DNA from 2 places in the Terrisporobacter muris genome. Region 1 is predicted to be linked to the other one. Evidence: riboswitches for the same ligand, from Rfam matches in the RefSeq annotation. Region 1 holds a riboswitch; the other holds the start of a gene.
What was found. Region 1 has a riboswitch for thiamine pyrophosphate ahead of NSA58_RS00060 (MTH1187 family thiamine-binding protein). Riboswitches for the same ligand answer to the same signal wherever they lie in the genome.
Positions count from the first base shown of each region.

Region 2: another riboswitch for thiamine pyrophosphate. It lies ahead of thiS (sulfur carrier protein ThiS); the one in region 1 lies ahead of NSA58_RS00060 (MTH1187 family thiamine-binding protein).

Region 1 covers NZ_JANKBY010000001.1:8,258-13,462, forward strand. The annotation lists gene NSA58_RS00050 (ABC transporter substrate-binding protein) at 1-199, opposite strand, end outside; gene NSA58_RS00055 (ABC transporter permease) at 201-977, opposite strand; gene NSA58_RS00060 (MTH1187 family thiamine-binding protein) at 949-1,239, opposite strand; TPP riboswitch at 1,586-1,682, opposite strand; gene ggt (gamma-glutamyltransferase) at 1,901-3,514, shown strand; gene NSA58_RS00070 (nitroreductase) at 3,591-4,112, shown strand; gene NSA58_RS00075 (sigma-54 interaction domain-containing protein) at 4,374-5,205, shown strand, end outside.
Region 2 covers NZ_JANKBY010000081.1:1,355-6,559, forward strand. The annotation lists gene NSA58_RS08425 (thiamine phosphate synthase) at 1-574, opposite strand, end outside; gene thiH (2-iminoacetate synthase ThiH) at 574-1,677, opposite strand; gene NSA58_RS08435 (thiazole synthase) at 1,690-2,460, opposite strand; gene thiF (sulfur carrier protein ThiS adenylyltransferase ThiF) at 2,473-3,279, opposite strand; gene thiS (sulfur carrier protein ThiS) at 3,272-3,466, opposite strand; TPP riboswitch at 3,675-3,775, opposite strand; gene NSA58_RS08450 (NAD(P)-dependent malic enzyme) at 3,848-5,035, opposite strand; gene NSA58_RS08455 (Fe-S-containing hydro-lyase) at 5,062-5,205, opposite strand, start outside.

The sequences.
Region 1 (5,205 bases):
GTTCTTTATAGTATCCTTTATCAAGGGCAACGTATAATCCTGTATGGTTAGTATTTGGAGTCCAATCTAGAACGACAGTAACTTTTTCTAAATCTGAACTTCCTTCTTGTTTTTCAGTACCTTTGTTTGAGCAACCAGTCACTAAACCTATAGTAAGTAGTGCTGATGTCATTAATGATATGCTTTTTTTTAATTTCATCTTACTCTCCTTTGTACTTATGTTTTAATATTATTTTCTTTAAAATATTTATAATCATTACAAATATTAAACTAAATATTATTACTAATATTGTTGATGCAAATACCTTATCTAGGGCATAAGAACTTTTCGCTCTTACCATATAAACACCAAGTCCAACGCTTCCACCTAACCATTCAGCAACAGTTGCTGCAACAAATGCGTAAGTGGCAGAAATTTTTAATCCTGTAAATAAACTTTCCAAAGACATGGGAAGTTTTAGATGGATAAAAGTGCTTAATTTACTAGACTCCATAGTTTTGAATAAATTTATATAGTCTTTATCTATGTTTTCCATGCCATCCACAAAATTTATTAATATGGGGAAGAAACAAGTAGTCATTACCATGATTATTTTTGGTAGTGAATCAAATCCAAACCATATTATAAGTAGTGGAGCTATGGTTATTGTTGGTATCATTTGAGATACTAACATTATGGGATAGAAACATTTTTTTATAAATGGAACAAAGTCCATAATAGTTCCTATTAATAATGCTAACAATATGGAAAATACAAATCCTAAAACAGACTCTTTTAAAGTGATTAAAGAGTGCATTTGTAAATTGGTAAAGTCTGAGCTAAAAACCTTTATTATCTCACTTGGTGCAGGCATTATATATTTGGGGATATGGTTGCTTACAACAATAAACTGCCATATTAAAATAATACTTATAAATGTTACAAGTGGATAAATATAATTTTTAATTTTATCTGTGATTTCTAAGTTTGTCTTCAATTGTTAAGCCTCCAGCTTTTTCGTCAACCCTAGCAACTGTTATTACTCTTTCGCATCCTAGTTGAAAAGGTATTTTGTGCATTACTTTTATTAAATCAAATACTTCTTCAAATTCCCCTTCAAATGTAGTACTCATAGCACCAATTTCGTACTTAAGTCCACTTTCTTTTACTTTTTCGATGCAAGCATCTACTACTTTGTACATTTCATCTTCACCTGTATAAGGTCTAAGAGGCATTACTGCCACGTCTGCTATAACCATTATTATCTCTCCTTTTTATTTAAATACCCTAAATATAAAATTCGCTTCGCCTGAGCGACGTGTCGGCGAAACACTTCATATCGCCAAAATTGAGAAGCATATCGTCAACGATATATCATCGTTACCACTTCGGATAAATCCGTTACTCAAACGAGATGCCTTCGTTACCACTTTAAACCACTGTGTGGGCGCTATGAAATTTCAGGCAACGACCTTGCTCAAAATATACTTTTTACGTATTATATACTCATTGATATTTTTTATTTTATAAATGTAAATAAAAAATGCTATACCCGTAGGTATAGCATGCATAATCGAATTTAAAACCCTAGAATTTTTATGGGAAATAAAGTGGATGAAGCTTTCCTACGCTGGTATTATCCAGATCAGGTACAAGGGTCGGTAAAACCTCTCAGCCAATTAAGGCACCCCTAGCAATTATTTACTTTCAACTTCATTATAGTTGATTACAAAAGATTGTCAACTATGAATTTAAGTATAGATTCGGATAGTTTGATTGTCAGATGATATAAAATATACTATATATGTAATTAGGAGAATAAATACTTCAGTTAATGGAATTAAGATAAGAAAGATTTTTTAGTTAATAATAGAGATTTTATAGTTAAAGTGAAAATATTATATCTGGGGGAGGAAGGATATGAACTTTACTTCAAGTAAGAATAAATACAATTCCATAAGAAATGTTGTTTATGGAAAAAATGGAGCAGTGGCAACATCAACACCAATTGCAGCTGGGGCAGGTTTAGATATTTTGAAAAAAGGTGGAAATTCAGTAGATGCAGCCATAGCAACAGCAGCTTGCCTTACAGTAGTTGAGCCAACAGGATGTGGAATAGGTGGAGATGCTTATGCATTGGTGTGGATTGAGAAGGAGAAGAAGCTTTATGGGTTAAACTCCAGTGGATTTGCGCCAGAGAGAATGAAACTGAAAGAATATGAAGGGATGACTGCCATGCCTAAGTATGGATTTGGAGCTGTAACAGTTCCAGGAATACCTGCTGCATGGGCAGAGCTTAATAGAAAATATGGCAAGTTAAGCTTGCTGGAATGTTTAAAACCTGCCATAAATTATGCAAGAGATGGATATGCTGTGGGAAAAACCGTATCTAAATTATGGCAGACAGCTTATGATGAGTACGAAGAGAACTTAGTGGGAGAAGAGTATAAGTACTGGTTTGACACCTTTGGAAAAAAAGGAAGAGCGCCAAGGGCTGGAGAGATTTTTAAGTGTGAAGAAATGGCAGCAACTCTTGAAGAAATAGGAAGAACCAATAGTGAAAGTTTCTATAGAGGAAGCTTGGCTGACAAAATAGATGAGTTCTCTAGAAGATATAATGGTTTTATTAGAAAAAGCGATTTAGAGAAGTTTTATCCTCAGTGGGTGGAACCAATTAGTACAGAATATAAAGGATATAATGTTTTTGAAATACCACCAAATGGTCATGGAATAACAGTGCTTATGGCTCTTAATATATTGAAAGGTTTTGACTTGGATAATAACAGAGAAAACTTGGACAATTATCACAAAATCATAGAAAGTTTAAAACTTGCCTTTGCTGATAGTAAGTCCTATGTAACAGATATAAAGGAAATGAAAGTTAAGGTAGAAGCATTATTAAATGAAGAATATGCAAAGGAAAGAAGAAAACTGATAAGTTCAAAAGCAATTGAACCTGTTTGTGGAGATCCATATTCACCGGGAACAGTGTATTTATGTAGTGGTGACAAAGAAGGAAATATGGTTTCATACATACAAAGTAATTATACGGAATTTGGTTCAGGGCTAGTGGTTCCAGGTACAGGTATAGCTCTTCATAATAGGGGAAATAACTTTAGCTTAGATAAAAATCATGTAAATGTAGTGAAGCCTTTTAAGAAGCCGTATCATACCATTATTCCGGGATTTTTGTGTAAAAATAATGAAGCAGTGGGAGCTTTTGGAGTTATGGGAGCTTTTATGCAACCACAGGGTCAACTACAAGTACTTACTAACTTGATTGATTTTAATATGAATCCTCAAGAAGCTTTGGATGCACCTCGTTGGCAGTGGATTAAAGGTAAGGAAATTCAAGTAGAAAGTGATATAAATGAAGAAATTGTAGAAGGCCTTAGACAAAAGGGTCACGAGATTACAGTTATGGATGATTTTACAAATATGGGTAAAGGTCAAATTATATTAAAAAATGCTGAATCTGGATCCTATGTTTGCGCTACAGAAAAAAGATGTGATGGTTATGTGGCCGCTTGGTAAAGTTTTGATGTAAAAATATATTTAATGAGCTAATATTATTTATAAAATGAAGTTTATTATGAAAGGGGAAAAAATTATGAATGAAACATTGAAAACATTAAAAGAAAGAAGAAGTATAAGAAAGTATAAAAAAGAACAAATAAGTGATGAGCAGCTGAACCTAATATTAGAAGCTGGATCTTATGCACCAACAGGAATGGGAATGCAATCTCCGATTATGGTAGTTGTGCAAGATGAAGAAACAATAAAAGAATTATCTAAGATGAATGCTGATGTTATGGGAACAGATTCAGACCCTTTCTATGGAGCGCCAACTGTTGTAGTTGTACTTGCTGATAGAGGATGCAGACCTACATATGTGGAAGATGGATCTCTTGTTATGGGGAATCTTATGAATGCAGCTCATTCAGTAGGAGTTGATTCGTGTTGGGTTCATAGAGCAAAGGAAGTATTTGCAAGTGAAAGAGGTCAGGAATTGCTTAAGAAGTGGGGAGTTGAAGGTGACTATGTGGGAATAGGTCATTGTATCTTGGGATATAGAGATTGTGAGTATCCTGAAGCTAAGGAAAGAAAAGAAAATTATATAGTTAGAGTTTAATAAATATGTAAGGAGTTATCTAGGTTTTAGATAACCTCTTTTTAATTGTAAGGAAATTATCTGTTATCTGTTCTGTGGATAACGTATAATTTCCAACTTTGTTACTTGAGCAACGGGCGAAGCCGTTGGCGATATGAAGTGTTTCGCCGACACGTCGCTCAGGCGAAGCGAATTTTTTACTTAAAATTTCATATTTGTCATAAAAGTTAAAAATGATATACTTAGATAAATAATAACTTACAACAAAATTTGGGGGACATTATGAAAAAAATTTCCATAATATCAATGAGTGAAGATACTGGACAAAGCATAAAACAACAATTAGAAACAATATTTGCAAAAGAGTTTTATATAGAGTGCTTAAATTTGATTAATTATAAAGAAAAATACTTGGAATGTGATTTATTAATTTTCTCTAGCGAGGAAGTTAAGGATATTTGTAATTGTATTATTGACGAAAATATAAACTACATAGTATCAAAAAGAGTAATAAAACACGAATATATTGATGAGATACTAAATATCCCTAGAGGTACAGAAGTACTTTTAGTAAATGATGCAAGAAGTTCTTGTGAAGAAGTAGTTACACAGTTAAGGAGCCAGGGGCTTAATCATATAAAATACAATCAATATTACCCAGGAATTGAGTCTTATAAAACAGCGGATATTGCAATAACACCTGGAGAAGCTCACTTAGTGCCAAAAGAAATCTCAAGTGTGATAGATATAAAATCAAGACATTTAGACGTATCTACTTTAATAGAGATCTTAATCAAATTAAATTGTATGGATAAATACGGAAGCATAGTATCTTCTTATTTTTATAGAGATATGATAAATGTATCTATAAAATATATCAAAAAGTCTCAAGAATCAACTAGATTAAAAGACTTACTTACTAATTTGTTAGATAATCAAAAGAACGGAATTATTTATACAAATATAAATAACAAGGTTATTGTTCTAAATGAAGAATCATTAAGATTGCTATGCGTAAACAAAGAGAACATATTATCAAAAGATATTTATGAAATTTTTCCTGATTTAAAGGATGATATTATCAATATAAATAACAAGAAAATTTTAGTTTCAA
Region 2 (5,205 bases), on a different contig from region 1:
ATGTAAATAAAGTACTCATAATCGCAAAATCATCTGCATAGTTTAGAACTTCTTTAACATTACAAGGTAATATGCCTCCTAATGCTACAATTTTAATATTAGTGATTTTCTTAGCATCTTTTAAAATATTTATTCCTTTAGGTTTTAAGTCTTTCTTACACTTAGTTTCGTATATATGTGACAATGTTATATAGTCTACATTTAAATGATTATTTTTAATTATTCTTTCTAAATCACTAATTTCACTTACGCTATGCAAAGATAAGCCTAAAATTTTATTTTCCTCAAAAATAAATCCTTCTTTTATTAATTTTAAAAAATTTTCAAAAGGTAGATGAATACCACTAAAATTAAGTTTTTTGTATAAATTTAAATTACTATTAATAATTAAATTAAACTTATCATCGGAATAATTTGTTTTATTTACAACCTTCCAATATAAATCAGTTAACTCATCATCACTCATATCTTTTTCTCGTAAGATAATATTCTTTATGCCACTATTTATAGCCTCATCAATAACTTTCAAATAATGATTTTCATCACATAAATGTCTATTAGTTATCAAGTACATTAAAATCTCACCCAATCTTTAAATACATATTGGTATCCAATAGACTTCAGCATATTAGCAACTTCTTCAATACTGTTATCATCATTTGTTTTAAATTGAGCTGTATTTTCTTCTCCCTGAGAGTGACCTCCCACATCTGTTGATACTGCTGCACTTAGTTTTGTAACTCCAAGAGGCATTAAATGTTTTCTCATATCTAAAGTTTCTCTACTTGAAACATTTAATGCTGCATGAGGATCAAATAACCTCATAACAGTTAAAATTTGAAACTCTGTAGCATCGTCAACCTCTACTATATCACTAAAACTTCCTTTAAAGGGTCTGATTCTTGGAGCAGAGTATGCTAGTTCTATATGAGGATATTTTGTTTTCAAATACTCCCCATGTAGAATTGAGAAAAACGCATCTCTTCTAAAGTCACTAAGACCAAGTAATGCACCTATTGATAAAGATCTCATTCCTGCGATAGCTCCTCTTTCTGGTGCATCTAGCCTGAATCTATAATCGGCCTTAGGTCCTTTTATATGTACTTTTTTATAAACTTCCTCATCATAAGTTTCTTGATATATAGTTAGTGAATCTGCACCCTTATAAACTAAGTGGGTATATCCTTCCACATCCATAGGATAAACTTCTATTGCTATTGATGGAAATTTTTTTGATAAAATCTCCACTGCATCACCTATATATTCAATACTCGACATTGTTTCACTTTCTCCAGTTAAAACAATAATATGTTTAAAGCCCTTAGCCGAAACTGCTTCCCCTTCTTTTTCTACTTCTTCTAAAGATAATTTTTTTCTTTTTATTCCACTATGACAATTATAACCACAGTAAACACAGTGATTTTCACAATAATTTGCAATATAAATAGGAGTATATAAAGTAGCAGTTTTTCCACAGTATTGTAATGCTAATTTACTAGCTTTTTGGGCCATAGATTCTAAATGTTTTCTTGCTATTGGCGAAAGTAAATTAAGTATATCTTCGTGATTTAACTTATCCTTTGATAAGCTTCTAAGTACATCTCTATCGCTTACCTTCTCAAAATATCTATCAAAGTCAAAATATCTATATTTTTCAATTACCTCATAAAAACTCATTTTATATCCCTCCTATAAGTTCCCTAAAAAACCAGTAAGAGGAGATGATGCATTCGCAAATTCTGATACAGCTCCAGTTTTTGCAAGAAATGCTGCACGTCCACCTTCTACTGCCATTTTAAAAGCTTTTCCCATAGCTACAGGGTCACCTGCTGATGATATTGCTGTATTTACTAAAACTGCTGCCGCTCCCATTTCCATAGCTTCCATAGCTTGAGAAGGCTTACCTATTCCTGCATCAACAATAATAGGAATATCCAATTCTTCTATCATTATTTTTATCATTTCTTTCATTTTAAGCCCTCTATTAGAACCAATTGGTGCGCCAAGTGGCATAACTGCTGCTGCTCCTACCTCTATTAATCTTCTTCCTGCATATAAATCAGGGCTCATATATGGAAGTACTACAAATCCTTCATCTGCTAAGATTTTAGTAGCTTTTATTGTTTCTTCATTGTCAGGTAATAAATATCTAGTATCTGATATTACCTCTATTTTTATAAAATCTCCACATCCCATTCTACGAGATATTCTTGCTATTCTTACTGCTTCTTCAGCCGTTGTTGCACCTGATGTGTTTGGAAGAATTGTCATCTCTTTTGGTATATATGTAAGAATATTTTCATTGCTGTTGTCTAAATCAACTCTTCTTAGTGCCATAGTTATTATTTCACTACCACTTTCTTCTATTACTTTTGGAAGTATTTCATTAGATCCGTATTTTCCTGTCCCAATTAAAAGTCTGCTATTGAATTCGTGCCCACCTAATATTAATTTATCCATTAATTTATCCCCCTAGATATAATCTATAAGTATTTTACTTGCCAAATTTGCCATGTGATTTGCACAAATAGCCACACGAGGCGCCATTAACCCCTCACCTTCTTTTGCTTCATGTACAAAATCACCACATATATAAAACTTATCTCTTATTTTCTTAGTTATAATAATATTTGAATCGTAATATCCTGCCATACCAGAAGATGCTATTAAATATTTATCTCTCATATGAAGTAAAACAAAATTACTTATTTCAGCTTTACAATTTGGATCATCAAAAGCTTCAAGTATTATATCTACTTCATGTAAAAAATTAATATTTTCTCTAGTAATATAAGCATTATGTATTTCAACATCTATGAAAGGATTAATTTTATCTAAATGTTCTTTCATGGCCTCTGTTTTGTACTTTCCAATATCATCAATAAAATATTGCTGTCTATTTAGATTGGAAGGCTCTACAACATCATAATCAACTAGAATTAACTTACCTACACCTATTCTAGCCAACGAAATGGCTATATTCGATCCAAGTCCTCCTAGACCTAAAATAGCTATCTTTCCTTCTTTTAACTTTTCATGCACTTTCGGTGTATGCCTTGCAATCATAAGGTTTTCTAGTTCATTCATAGATGGTTTCTTCCCTTTTTCTATTAAAGTTACTCTATCATTTTCTTTTAATATTTCATCTTCTTTAATAGGAAAACCATTCAAGACTACAACATCACTGCATTTATTGAAAATATTCTTAGCTTTAAAAACACTTATATTATCTTCAACTTCTTTTTCTATTTCATTAACAAATATTTTCAAATCAACCACCACCAATAAAGCTAATAATTTCTATTGCATCATGTTCCTTTAATATATAAGTTTCATACTGCTCATTTTCTAATATTTCTAAATTTATCTCTACTACAACCCTATCTTTGTTTAAGTCGTAATCATTTAATAAATCTAATACAGTTTTATTATTTTGGAATTCTACTACCTTTCCATTTATCTTCATCGTTACACCTCCTCACTTTTTATTTCAATAAAAAATTCGCTTCGCTCATATCGCCAACGGCTTCGCTCGTTGTTCAAGTCACAAAGTTGGAAATTATATGTTATCTACAGAGCAGATAACATATAATTTCCTTCAATATAAAAAAGCCTTACCCGTAGGTAAAGCTTGTAGTAATCACATATCATATGTAAAAGTTCACATATTTCATTATATAACACTCTACTCTTTCCTACGCTGGTATTATCCAGATCAGGTATAAGGGTTAATGTTTCCATCTCTCAGCCTTTTAGGGCACCCCTAGGTAAAACTTTTGAATTTATTTTAATTGTAGTACTTAAATTTATTTTTTTCAAATCAAAATATTTTTATTTTTATATTAATTTATTTTTCTATCCTTGCCACACCAGTTTTTATAGCAGCTTCTCTTACTGCTTTTGCCACATTCTTTACTACATTTTTATTGAAAGCGTCTGGAAGTACGTAATCTGGAGTCAATTCATCTTCACTAACTACATTTGCTATGGCATAAGCTGCTGCAACTTTCATTTCTTCATTTATTTCTCTTGCTCTAACATCTAAAGCTCCTCTAAAAATTCCGGGGAAAGCAAGAACATTGTTAACTTGATTAGGGAAATCTGAACGACCAGTACCTACTATAAATGCTCCACCTGCTTTAGCTTCGTCTGGGAATATTTCTGGAGTTGGATTTGCCATAGCAAATACTATTGCTTTATCTGACATAGTTGCTACCATTTCTTTTGTAACCATTTTTGGTGCAGAAACACCTATAAATACATCCTTATTTTTAATAATATCTACCAAAGTTCCTACTTCATTGTTTTTATTAGTTACTTTTAGCATTTCTTTTTGTGCCCAATTAATATCTTTAGAATTTTCATGAATCGCACCATTTATATCACATAAAACTACATTTTTTACATTTAAATTAATTAACATTTTAGCAATTGCCATTCCTGCAGAACCTGCTCCATTTATAACAATTTCTAAATCTTCTATTTTCTTTCCTGCTAATTTTGCTGCATTTAAAATTCCAGCAGAAACAATTATTGCTGTACCATGTTGATCATCGTGGAACACTGGAATATCTAATTCTTCTTTTAATCTATTTTCTATTTCTATACATCTAGGAGAGTTTATATCTTCTAAATTAATTCCTCCAAAAACTGGTTCCAGTAATTTAACAGTTTTTACAATATCATCAATATCCATAGTATTTATACAAATAGGAAAAGCATCTACTTCTCCAAATTCTTTAAATAATATTGATTTACCTTCCATAACAGGAATTGAAGCAGCAGCACCTATATTACCAAGTCCTAAAACTGCTGTTCCATCACTAACTACTGCCACCATATTACTTTTACAAGTATATTTATAAACCTCTTCTGGATTTTCTTTTATTTTTAAACAAGGTTCTGCAACACCTGGAGTATATGCAATAGATAAATCATCTTTGCATTTTACTTCTACTTTACTTTGTATGCTTACCTTTCCTCCATGATTTTCATGCATTTCTAATGCTAACTGTGCAAAATTTTTGTTTCCCATTCTAGTTCTCCTTTATTAGTTCTGATTTATTCCGATGTTTTTGCAAACATTGCTCTTCCTTTTTCATATATATTGTTACCATAACAATCTATGGCTACAATTAATTGTAAATCTTTTACTTCTAGTCTTCTTACTGCCTCTGGTCCTAAGTCATCATAAGCTATTATTTC